Regions from separate parts of the Paenibacillus sp. RS8 genome, predicted to be linked through region 3. Evidence: riboswitches for the same ligand, from Rfam matches in the RefSeq annotation. Region 3 holds a riboswitch; each other region holds the start of a gene.
What was found. A riboswitch is a leader RNA that binds a small molecule or an ion and turns the genes downstream of it on or off. The one in region 3 is predicted to bind cyclic di-GMP.

Region 1: linked by a shared signal. The riboswitch ahead of ACDZ28_RS11650 (transglutaminase family protein) and the one ahead of ACDZ28_RS10875 (choice-of-anchor A family protein) in region 3 are both predicted to bind cyclic di-GMP.
Region 2: linked by a shared signal. The riboswitch ahead of ACDZ28_RS10065 (anti-repressor SinI family protein) and the one ahead of ACDZ28_RS10875 (choice-of-anchor A family protein) in region 3 are both predicted to bind cyclic di-GMP.

Annotation. Positions count from the first base shown of each region.
Region 1 covers NZ_CP168131.1:2,289,334-2,292,582, forward strand. The annotation lists gene ACDZ28_RS11640 (GtrA family protein) at 1-347, shown strand, start outside; gene ACDZ28_RS11645 (class D sortase) at 382-1,032, shown strand; cyclic di-GMP riboswitch class I at 1,157-1,237, shown strand; cyclic di-GMP riboswitch class I at 1,346-1,426, shown strand; gene ACDZ28_RS11650 (transglutaminase family protein) at 1,440-2,249, shown strand; rRNA gene ACDZ28_RS11655 (16S ribosomal RNA) at 2,663-3,249, shown strand, end outside.
Region 2 covers NZ_CP168131.1:1,967,087-1,970,335, reverse strand. The annotation lists gene sipW (signal peptidase I SipW) at 1-479, shown strand, start outside; gene ACDZ28_RS10075 (TasA family protein) at 571-1,191, shown strand; gene ACDZ28_RS10070 (helix-turn-helix domain-containing protein) at 1,351-1,680, shown strand; gene ACDZ28_RS10065 (anti-repressor SinI family protein) at 1,887-2,042, opposite strand; cyclic di-GMP riboswitch class I at 2,070-2,154, opposite strand; gene ACDZ28_RS10060 (2-oxoglutarate dehydrogenase E1 component) at 2,627-3,249, shown strand, end outside.
Region 3 covers NZ_CP168131.1:2,122,426-2,125,674, reverse strand. The annotation lists gene ACDZ28_RS10875 (choice-of-anchor A family protein) at 1-2,105, opposite strand, end outside; cyclic di-GMP riboswitch class I at 2,216-2,306, opposite strand; gene ACDZ28_RS10870 (hypothetical protein) at 2,693-3,190, shown strand.

The sequences.
Region 1 (3,249 bases), 170 kb from region 3:
GTTTGGTGAATACCCTAATTGATTTCGTAATCTTCACATTACTGAACTCACTTGGAATGGTATATGCGTTGGCACAGGTGATTTCTTATAGTGCAGGGACAGCGAACAGCTTTATTTTGAATAAAAAAGTTACCTTCAAGGATCACAATCGTGGCAGTAAAGAGGGCTTTGATAAGGCTCAGTTGCTGAAGTTTATCATACTGAATCTGGTAGTGCTCGGAATATCGCTGTTGCTAATGCATCTGTTGACTGACAAACTAGGCATTCAAGTGTTGATCTCTAAGGTATTAGTAACGTTTGTGACGGTGATCATTAACTTCTTCGGAAGTCGTAAATGGGTATTCTAAAGTGCAGTAGAACCAATCCACGGAGGTGAAAATCATGCGTAAATTCTCGTATGTGCTCATACTGGCTGGGATCCTTATCATGCTCTATCCAAAAGCTAACGAATGGTATAACGACTGGCAGCAGGAGAAGCTATTAGAAACGGCTGAACTGAGCACCATCGAAAGCACTCCACCACCTGATCTGAAGAGTAGATATGCCGAGGTCACTCAGCTACTAGCAGAGGAATCCGTTCTAGATGCACAGGCACAGCCTCAAGAAACAGAAAAGCCAGAACCGGAGATTGAAGTGGGCGGCAAAGTTATCGCATTAATAGAGATTGATAAGATTGATCTGAAGCTGCCAGTATTAGAAGGAGCAACAAAAGCAAATATGAAGCATGCTGCGGCGCATATGAAAGAAACGGCCCCGCTTGGAGAAATCGGGAACGCCGCAATAGCTGCTCATAGAGCTAGAACTACGGGCAGATTGTTTAACAGATTGAATGAAGTTGTGGTTGGGGATGTAATCACGGTAAAAACGAGCGATCAGGTATATAATTACGAGGTTTATGATATTTCTGTTGTACTTCCCAGTGATGTGTCTGTTCTTGACGGGAATAACAAGGATAAGATTCTTACTCTAATTACGTGTGACCCACTAGTAGATCCTACACATCGTTTGATTGTTCATGCTAAGCTTACCTAATAGTTGATGAGAAATGACAAGAGAACTGAAATACAGAGAGATAACTATAAAATAATAGTAAAACTAGCAATTTTGTTCTTGTTTACGAGGATAAATATGGTAGTATAAGACTATAAAAGCTAAACACGATAAACGGCAAACCTATCGAAAGGTAGGGACGCAAAGCTAAAGGGCCTTCCCGTAAGGATGGCAGCCAGTTACCGAATGAAGAGGCTTTTTTTGTTTTTATAAAATATATAAGAACCTAAGATTCATATTTCTACTTGGACTGATTCTGTTAATTTGTCTAGCGAAATTAGAACAGATAGAGCTTATACGATAACGGCAAACCTATCGAAAGGTAGGGACGCAAAGCTAAAGGGCCTTCCCGAAAGGATGGCAGCCAGCTACCGAAAGGAGTTTTATCCGTGAAAAAGGTTTATTTTATGATGGTGGCGCTGTTCGTGCTGATTACTTCGGTTCCAGTAAGCACAGCTCAAGCTGCAAGTGCAGATTCAAACTGGTTGAATACATCCAAATTGGCTCAGGGTGTAATCGGTATTAACTACGATATTCCAAAAGATAAAAGAGTTAAGCTGATGATCACAAAAGATAACAGTAGCTATACATACAATTTATATGCTTCTGGACAAGCTGAAGACTTCCCTTTGCAACAAGGGAATGGGACTTATAAAGTTTCTGTTCTTGAGAATACAACGGGTAATAAATATAAGGCTCTCTATTCTGAAGTAGTAGATTTAACTATGAACGACTCAAATTCCGTATATTTGGGCTCTGTACAGAATGTGAAATGGAGTTCTTCTGATAAAGCAATCGTTAAGGCTAAAGAGCTTACAAAAGGTAAAACAACAGATGAAGAGAAAGTTAAAGCAATCTATAACTATGTAGTTGCTAATGTGCAATATGATTATTCTCTTGCTAATAATGTAACAACAGATTACATTCCGAACATTAACAACACTTTGAATACTAAAAAGGGAATCTGCTATGACTATGCTTCTCTTTTTGCCGCAATGCTGCGTAGTGTAGATGTGCCTGCTAAATTGGTGATGGGGAATACTAGCTACGTTACGCAATACCATGCATGGAATGAAGTATTAATGGATGGGAAATGGGTTACTATTGATACCACGGTAGATGCATCGGCAGCGAAGAGTAAGAAGAATACGGATTTTATTAAGGCTTCAAGTAAGTATACTGCAGCAAAATACTATTAATTTGAAACGCTAGAATCATAACTCTATTAAATAAACAACTAGCTTAATTATTAAGCTAGTTGTTAATTTTTCTATTAGGGGTTGCTTTTCTATGAGTAGATAGGTTATTATAGTTAAGCGTTGTTAGACAGCGTACAGGCAATGTTTGAGAGAGTTATATAAACGGCTTTCGAAAAATAAAGCTTGCATTACTGAGAATAACGTGATATATTATAAGAGTTGCTGCTGAGACATTAAACGGCGCCAACGAGAACTTGATCTTTGAAAACTGAACAACGAGTGAGTAGGAAATCACGAAAGTGAAATCCAAAACTGATGAGTTTCACAGCGTATTTTACGCTTTTGAAATTTCATCGTGAGAATTAATTTTCTCGTCAGATGTTTCAAAATGAGCATATCGCTCTTTTCAATACTAATTGGAGAGTTTGATCCTGGCTCAGGACGAACGCTGGCGGCGTGCCTAATACATGCAAGTCGAGCGGAGTTATTTTGAAAGCTTGCTTTCAAAATAACTTAGCGGCGGACGGGTGAGTAACACGTAGGCAACCTGCCCCTTAGACTGGGATAACTACCGGAAACGGTAGCTAATACCGGATAATTTCTTTTTTCTCCTGAAGGAAGAATGAAAGACGGAGCAATCTGTCACTGAGGGATGGGCCTGCGGCGCATTAGCTAGTTGGTGGGGTAACGGCCCACCAAGGCGACGATGCGTAGCCGACCTGAGAGGGTGAACGGCCACACTGGGACTGAGACACGGCCCAGACTCCTACGGGAGGCAGCAGTAGGGAATCTTCCGCAATGGACGAAAGTCTGACGGAGCAACGCCGCGTGAGTGATGAAGGTTTTCGGATCGTAAAGCTCTGTTGCCAGGGAAGAACGTCCGGTAGAGTAACTGCTACCGGAGTGACGGTACCTGAGAAGAAAGCCCCGGCTAACTACGTGCCAGCAGCCGCGGTAATACGTAGGGGGCAAGCGTTGTCCGGAATTATTGGGCGTAAAG
Region 2 (3,249 bases), 160 kb from region 3:
CCTTCTTCGGATACCAGATCAAATCGGTACTCTCAGGTTCGATGGAGCCAGGGATTCAAACCGGATCGATTGTCGCTTTAAAACCCGGAGGAGATATGAATCGCTTCAAAAAAGGCGATGTTATCACCTTTAGAAATGAAGAAAACCTGCTCATTACTCACCGTGTTGTAGAAGCAACAATGAACAATGCTACTGGTGAAGCCATGTATCGCACGAAAGGCGATAACAATGATGCGCCTGATATGAACCCTACCAGTTCCACGAATGTTGTAGCTGAGTATGCAGGGGTCACCGTACCTTATGTAGGTTACGCTATGAATTTCGCAGTTTCCAAAGCTGGAAGTGTTGTGCTCATGATCGTACCAGGCTTGATGCTCCTGCTCTATGCCCTGTATTCATCATGGAAGGCTGTAGCTGCACTCGAAAAGAAAAATGCGGCTATACTGCCCACCTCTCCACCTCCAACTGAAATACAGTAATTCGTTGATTGTCCGCTTCCGCTTACGAACCGGAAGTTACAATATATAACTTTTATAAAAAAACCACAAAAACCGAGGAGGAATTTTAATTATGGGTATCAAAAAAACATTGGGTCTTGGCGTAGCATCTGCAGCACTGGGTTTATCATTGATTGGTGGAGGAACTTTCGCTTACTTTAGCGACACTGCACAAAGCACCGCTACATTCGCAGCAGGTACACTGGATTTGAACTCTGATCCTTCTGTTATCGTTGATTTGAAGGATCTGAAGCCAGGCGATACGATCAAAAGAGACTTCAAACTAAAAAATGACGGTACACTTGATATCGGTTCGATCCTCCTCAAAACAGCTACCTCTATTAATGATGTAGGTGGTAACAACGGCGCTAACGATTTGGCAAAATTCATCAAAGTTAAATTCCTGGTGAATAAAGATAAAAGCGGCATCTTACCTGGTAGTGAAGAGAAAGTAGTTTGGGAAACTACCCTGGCCGATTTGAAGACTCAGACACCGGATCTCGTAAAAAACACTGGACTTGATGCAATCTGGGGTACTAGCGAAGCATCTGGAATTAAGGCCGGCACAAATGATAGCTTTACCGTTCAATTCGAATTTGTTGATAACGGCCAAGAGCAAAACTACTTCCAAAAAGATTCATTAACTCTGACTTGGGATTTCGTAGGTAAGCAAACTGCTGGATCCGCTAAATAATCTAATAAGTCTTCCATTCGAAGAGCAGCAGATTCTTATTCCGGAAAGCGGATAAGTAGATGCTGCTTTTTTCTTTACAATAATCTTTGTCGAATTTATTGATATTTGCTATACTAATAACAAAAATTACGGAGGGGCGTCAGCATAGTGCCACAAAATATGGGCCAACGTATCCAGCATCTCCGCCTAGAAAAGGGATTGTCCCTATCTGAGCTTGCGGACAGAGCGGATGTTGCTAAGTCGTATCTTAGCAATGTGGAGAGAAACATCCAATCCAATCCTTCAATCCAATTTATCGAAAAGATCGCCGACGCGCTTCAGGTATCCATCCACGCTTTGCTCTATGGAGAACCTAATGATGCTGAGGAATCACCTTTAGATTCGGAATGGTTCCGATTGGTGCAGGAAGCTATGGCCTCAGGCATAAGCAAACGCGAATTCAAGGAGTTTCTGGACTACCAGAAATGGCGCCTGGATCAGAAGGATTAATCCTTCCATCTGATCTGATAAGATCCTCTTCTACTCATACTATCAAGCATAAGCGCCTTCGTTCTCCTATATGGACTGCGAAGGCGTTTTATATTCTACTAGAATATAAGGACAGTGTTCATCTGAAACTTATAACTTCTTATATAAAGAAAAAAAGCACAGCGAGTTATCGCTGTGCTCATTTGATATGTAATGCTCTGAATGTATTACTGCACGGCTTGCACAGTCTTCTCATGAAAGAAGCGACGAATTTCATCTGCCTTTATGCCAGCCTTCTTAGCTGCTAATAATAAATGGACCCACTCTACGTCTAGATCAATGACCTGCTGTTCTCTGTTGCTTCCCTGGTTGGACTTGTCCAAAAAATCTCCTCCTAAGATTTTACGTCCCCAGGCAATCCGGCTGTCATAGTATTTCTACCTTAGACCCGCGACTTTGTGCCCCTGCCTTTCGGCAAGTTTACCTTTTACTGGACCCTTTACGTGAAAGGATCTACTTTGAAATATATGAAAAACGCTAACTGCAATAACATTATACTATACTAAAGTGAAAAAGTGTGTCGATTTCTGATTAGTTTTTCCATTAAAAAACAAAAAATAGAAGTTCTTTTATAGAATTTCCTGTCCTATTATCGCGATACTCGTCTTATTCATAAAATTATATAAGCCAATATAACAATGTCCAATTCCCTATTTAGTTAAAATTAAGGATAATAGAATCATTTTAGTAGGCCTTTAGAATGGGTAATAAAAAAGAACAACTCTTTATTTAGTAGAACAAGCTAACCCATACCATTTTGCGAACGTATTAGACGAAAGAATGAATTGATTACATGTGTGGAAAGTAGCACAATAAGATGAGGAATGAAACCGCAATCATCACAGCTCCTACAAGCATTGACACAAAATGTCACGTATGGAGTTCATCCGTTGAGGAGGATGTATTCATGGCAGCCAAAGAGCCCTATAACGAATCCATTTGGAGTAAGTATTATGGACCCAATTTAGGCTACATTCAAGAAAGATACGAGCAATTTGTGAAAGACCCAACCACCGTAGAGAATAATTATCGCGAACTTTTTACAAATTCGGGTCCCCCACCATTAACACCGGATAGCGAACCGGCTCCACAGCCTCGCATTTCAGGAGACACCGAATGGCTTAGAAAAGCAGTAAGAGCTTCCAAGTTAATCGCTAATATTCGTATATATGGCCATATGGCCGCTGAAATTGATCCGCTTGAGCGGGACCACAATCCCATGGCTAAATATCTCGAACTTGAAACTTATGGGCTGACCCGTGAGGATCTGATCGCATTACCTGCCACACTCATTTGGGAGAATGCACCGAATGACGTGCATACCGGATGGGATGCTGTTCAGCGTATGCGTCAGGCATATACCAAAACTATCGCCTATGAATTCGGGCATGTGCATGAGGAAAAAGAATTGCAATGGCTGAATAGACAGGCAGAATCCACTAGCTCACCGGCACCTTTAAATAATTCAGAACGCAAAGAACTACTGAACCGCCTGATTCAAGTAGAGCAATTCGAAACCTTCCTCCACAA
Region 3 (3,249 bases):
GGATTACCTAGCGGGATTGTATCATCCACCACGGCGATATCCTCTGGTGACGGTGTTGGCGTTACCTCCGTTACTGATCCTAATGGGATCTCGTCATCATCAACAAGCACCTCTGTACTACCCGACGGTGTTGGTGTTGGTACTGGTACTGGCGTCGATGAAGCTACAGGTCCAAGTGGCACAGGGTCATCATTAACGACGATAATGCCAATTACGGAGGATGGCGTTGGTGTTGGGAATACCGGAGCCACCGGTGACGGAGTCGGTGTTGGTGTTACCTCAGACGACGGAGTCGGCGTTGGTGTTGCCTCAGACGACGGAGTCGGTGTTGGTGTTGCCTCAGACGACGGAGTCGGCGTTGGTGTTGCTTCAGACGACGGAGTCGGCGTTGGTGTTGCCTCAGACGACGGAGTCGGCGTTGGTGTTGCCTCAGACGACGGAGTCGGCGTTGGTGTTGGCGTCACGTCCGGCGTTGGTGTTGGCGTTACGTCCGGCGTTGGTGTTGGCGTCACGTCCGGCGTTGGCGTTGGCGTCACAGTCGGCGTTGGTGTTGGCGTCACGTCCGGCGTTGGTGTTGGCGTCACAGTCGGCGTTGGTGTTGGCGTCACGTCCGGCGTTGGTGTTGGTGTCACGTCCGGCGTTGGTGTTGGCGTCACAGTCGGCTTTGGTGTTGGCGTCACAGTCGGCGTTGGTGTTGGCGTCACGTCCGGCGTTGGTGTTGGTGTCACAGTCGGCGTTGGTGTGTGTGTTGGTTTTGGTGTGTGCGTTGGTTTCGGCGTTGGTGTTGGCTTCGGCGTTGGTGTTGGTTTCGGCGTTGGTGTTGGTTTCGGCGTTGGTGTTGGTTTCGGCGTTGGTGTTGGCTTCGGCGTTGGTGTTGGTTTCGGCGTTGGTGTTGGTTTCGGCGTTGGTGTTGGTTTCGGCGTTGGTGTTGGTTTCGGCGTTGGTGTTGGTTTCGGCGTTGGTGTCACGGTCGGTGTTGGCGTCACGGTCGGCGTTGGTGTCACGCACGGCGTCGGTGTTGGTGTCACGGTCGGCGTTGGTGTTGGCGTCACAGTCGGCGTCGGTGTTGGCGTCACAGTCGGCGTCGGTGTTGGTGTCACAGTCGGTGTTGGTGTCACGGTCGGCGTCGGTGTTGGTGTCACGGTCGGCGTCGGTGTTGGTGTCACGGTCGGCGTCGGTGTTGGCGTCACAGTCGGCGTCGGTGTTGGCGTCGCAGTCGGCGTTGGTGTTGGTGTCACGGTCGGCGTTGGTGTCGGAGGTGGTTCCTCCCCTCCATATGGATACCAATGCATCTGTACCCCACCAGCAAATCCCTTTGCAATCAGTGTCCCATGCAGTTCACCAGAATTATAAGTTACTTTCGCATGCGGAGCTAGGATAGTTCCTTCTATCGTTAAACTTCCTATGTTTACAGTGCTAGCTTCATAAAAATTAAATAATACCTTGTTAGGGCTGCCTCCCCATATTTGAAAACTTGGAATTTCAACTGAACTTCCACTAACGTTAACGATAACTGTGGCGTTATTTGCAATATTAAACTGTAAGCCATTAGCATTAGCGAAATCGGCAGCACTTAGATTAAGAACGTTAAATGATTCCGGAGCATCAATTGTTATTTTCCCATATTCCTTTTTGAAAGTTCCAACTGTAGTAAGTGAAGAGAATTCATTAGAACGTCCGATAAGAAATTGCTCTTCAGCATCAAAATCAATAGGCGTTCCTTTTCTCGCTGGTTCTTTAAGATCTACACCGTTGCTGGAAAAAACACCACCATAAACGGATGCTCCATGAATAGTACCATTAGTAAAAGTAATGTCATTACCAGCAATAAGGACATCTCCACCTGGATTATCCTTGGATACGCCGTAATTCTGCAATGTAATGTTACCTTTGGCGGCAAGGCGCCCATGAACCTGATCATTAGATTGTTTGAAATCCCCAAAAATAAAAGTATTAAAATTCCCTGCAATACCTAACACAGGTGTAGGAGTATAGGGAGGTACCTCCCCTGCTGCATTTACCAAATGCCCTCCGGAAAGTCCATTGCCTACCATTAAAGCCCCCGCTAATACTAGTGAGAGTAGCGGTTTTATTCTTCTTTTCAAAAAGCACACCTCCTAAATCTATCATTTATATCTAATCAGAATAATTACCAGAAACTCTAAAAGACCTAACAACAAAAAAGACCGCCAAAAAAGAAGTAGAATTCCCTTCTCATGGCAGTCGGACGGTCATAGTGTCCTTAAGACACTTTAGACTCCTGGACTTTGCGTCCCACCCTTTCGGGCGGTTTGCTATTATCATGATTATATATGTATACCCTTTGCAAAATAGAACCGGCAGTTTAAGCATCCTATTAAATAATCGTCTATGACTTTTAATACTTTTGAACTAATAATAGTTTAGCGCTCCGCCCCCACAAATGTCAATCAATTCCTTTTAATAATCATACACATTAACCAGCACAAAAAAAGCACCTAAAGGCGCTTCACGCAAAAGTTTTTATTCAATTTTAAAGTAACTGTATATAGCCTAATATCGATATCCATAATGGAATACTAAAAATCAAACCAAATACCAATCCACGGCGGAGACTTCCTTCCTCTCTCATCCTAATTCTCCTTTTCATAAGCCTAAATCATTAATTTTTATTATTACAATTTTAATATATTTTATTCTTTCTATTTTAGTTGTGAATTTAATCACATTGGACTGGCTGTTTAGAAATACCATTGATTATTTTTGGGATATCGGGGTAGAATACGAATATACGTTCCCATTAGAGGTGATGAGATTCATGCATAGAGCTGAAAGCAGAGACAACATGCTGGTGAAATCTTATTTATTGCTTCCGATGATTTTATCAGCTTTCGAACGGGACTCCGCCATTTTATCTACACATTTACGAACGCCCGCCCCCTATCTGGAGGTTCTTGGAACCGCCGCGGCAGTAGCTACAGCAGATCTAAGAGATGTTCGTTCGGAAATGAGAAAACGGGGAATCAAGGTATATGAGCAGAACAGGCTCAACACAGGGATAGAAGCCAAATTTATATGTCGCGGATACCATGAACGAATGCTGCTGTTAAACGACATCGTTGCTGCACAAGCTGCTATTCATATGCGCAGATATCTCGGGCTGGATATTTCATCTTTTAAGAGCTATGAAGGGCAGTATCAGATTAAGTAAAGCCGCGTAAAAAGTTACGCCCCTCCCCCCATTTCCATTAGCGAACAAAAAAATAGGCC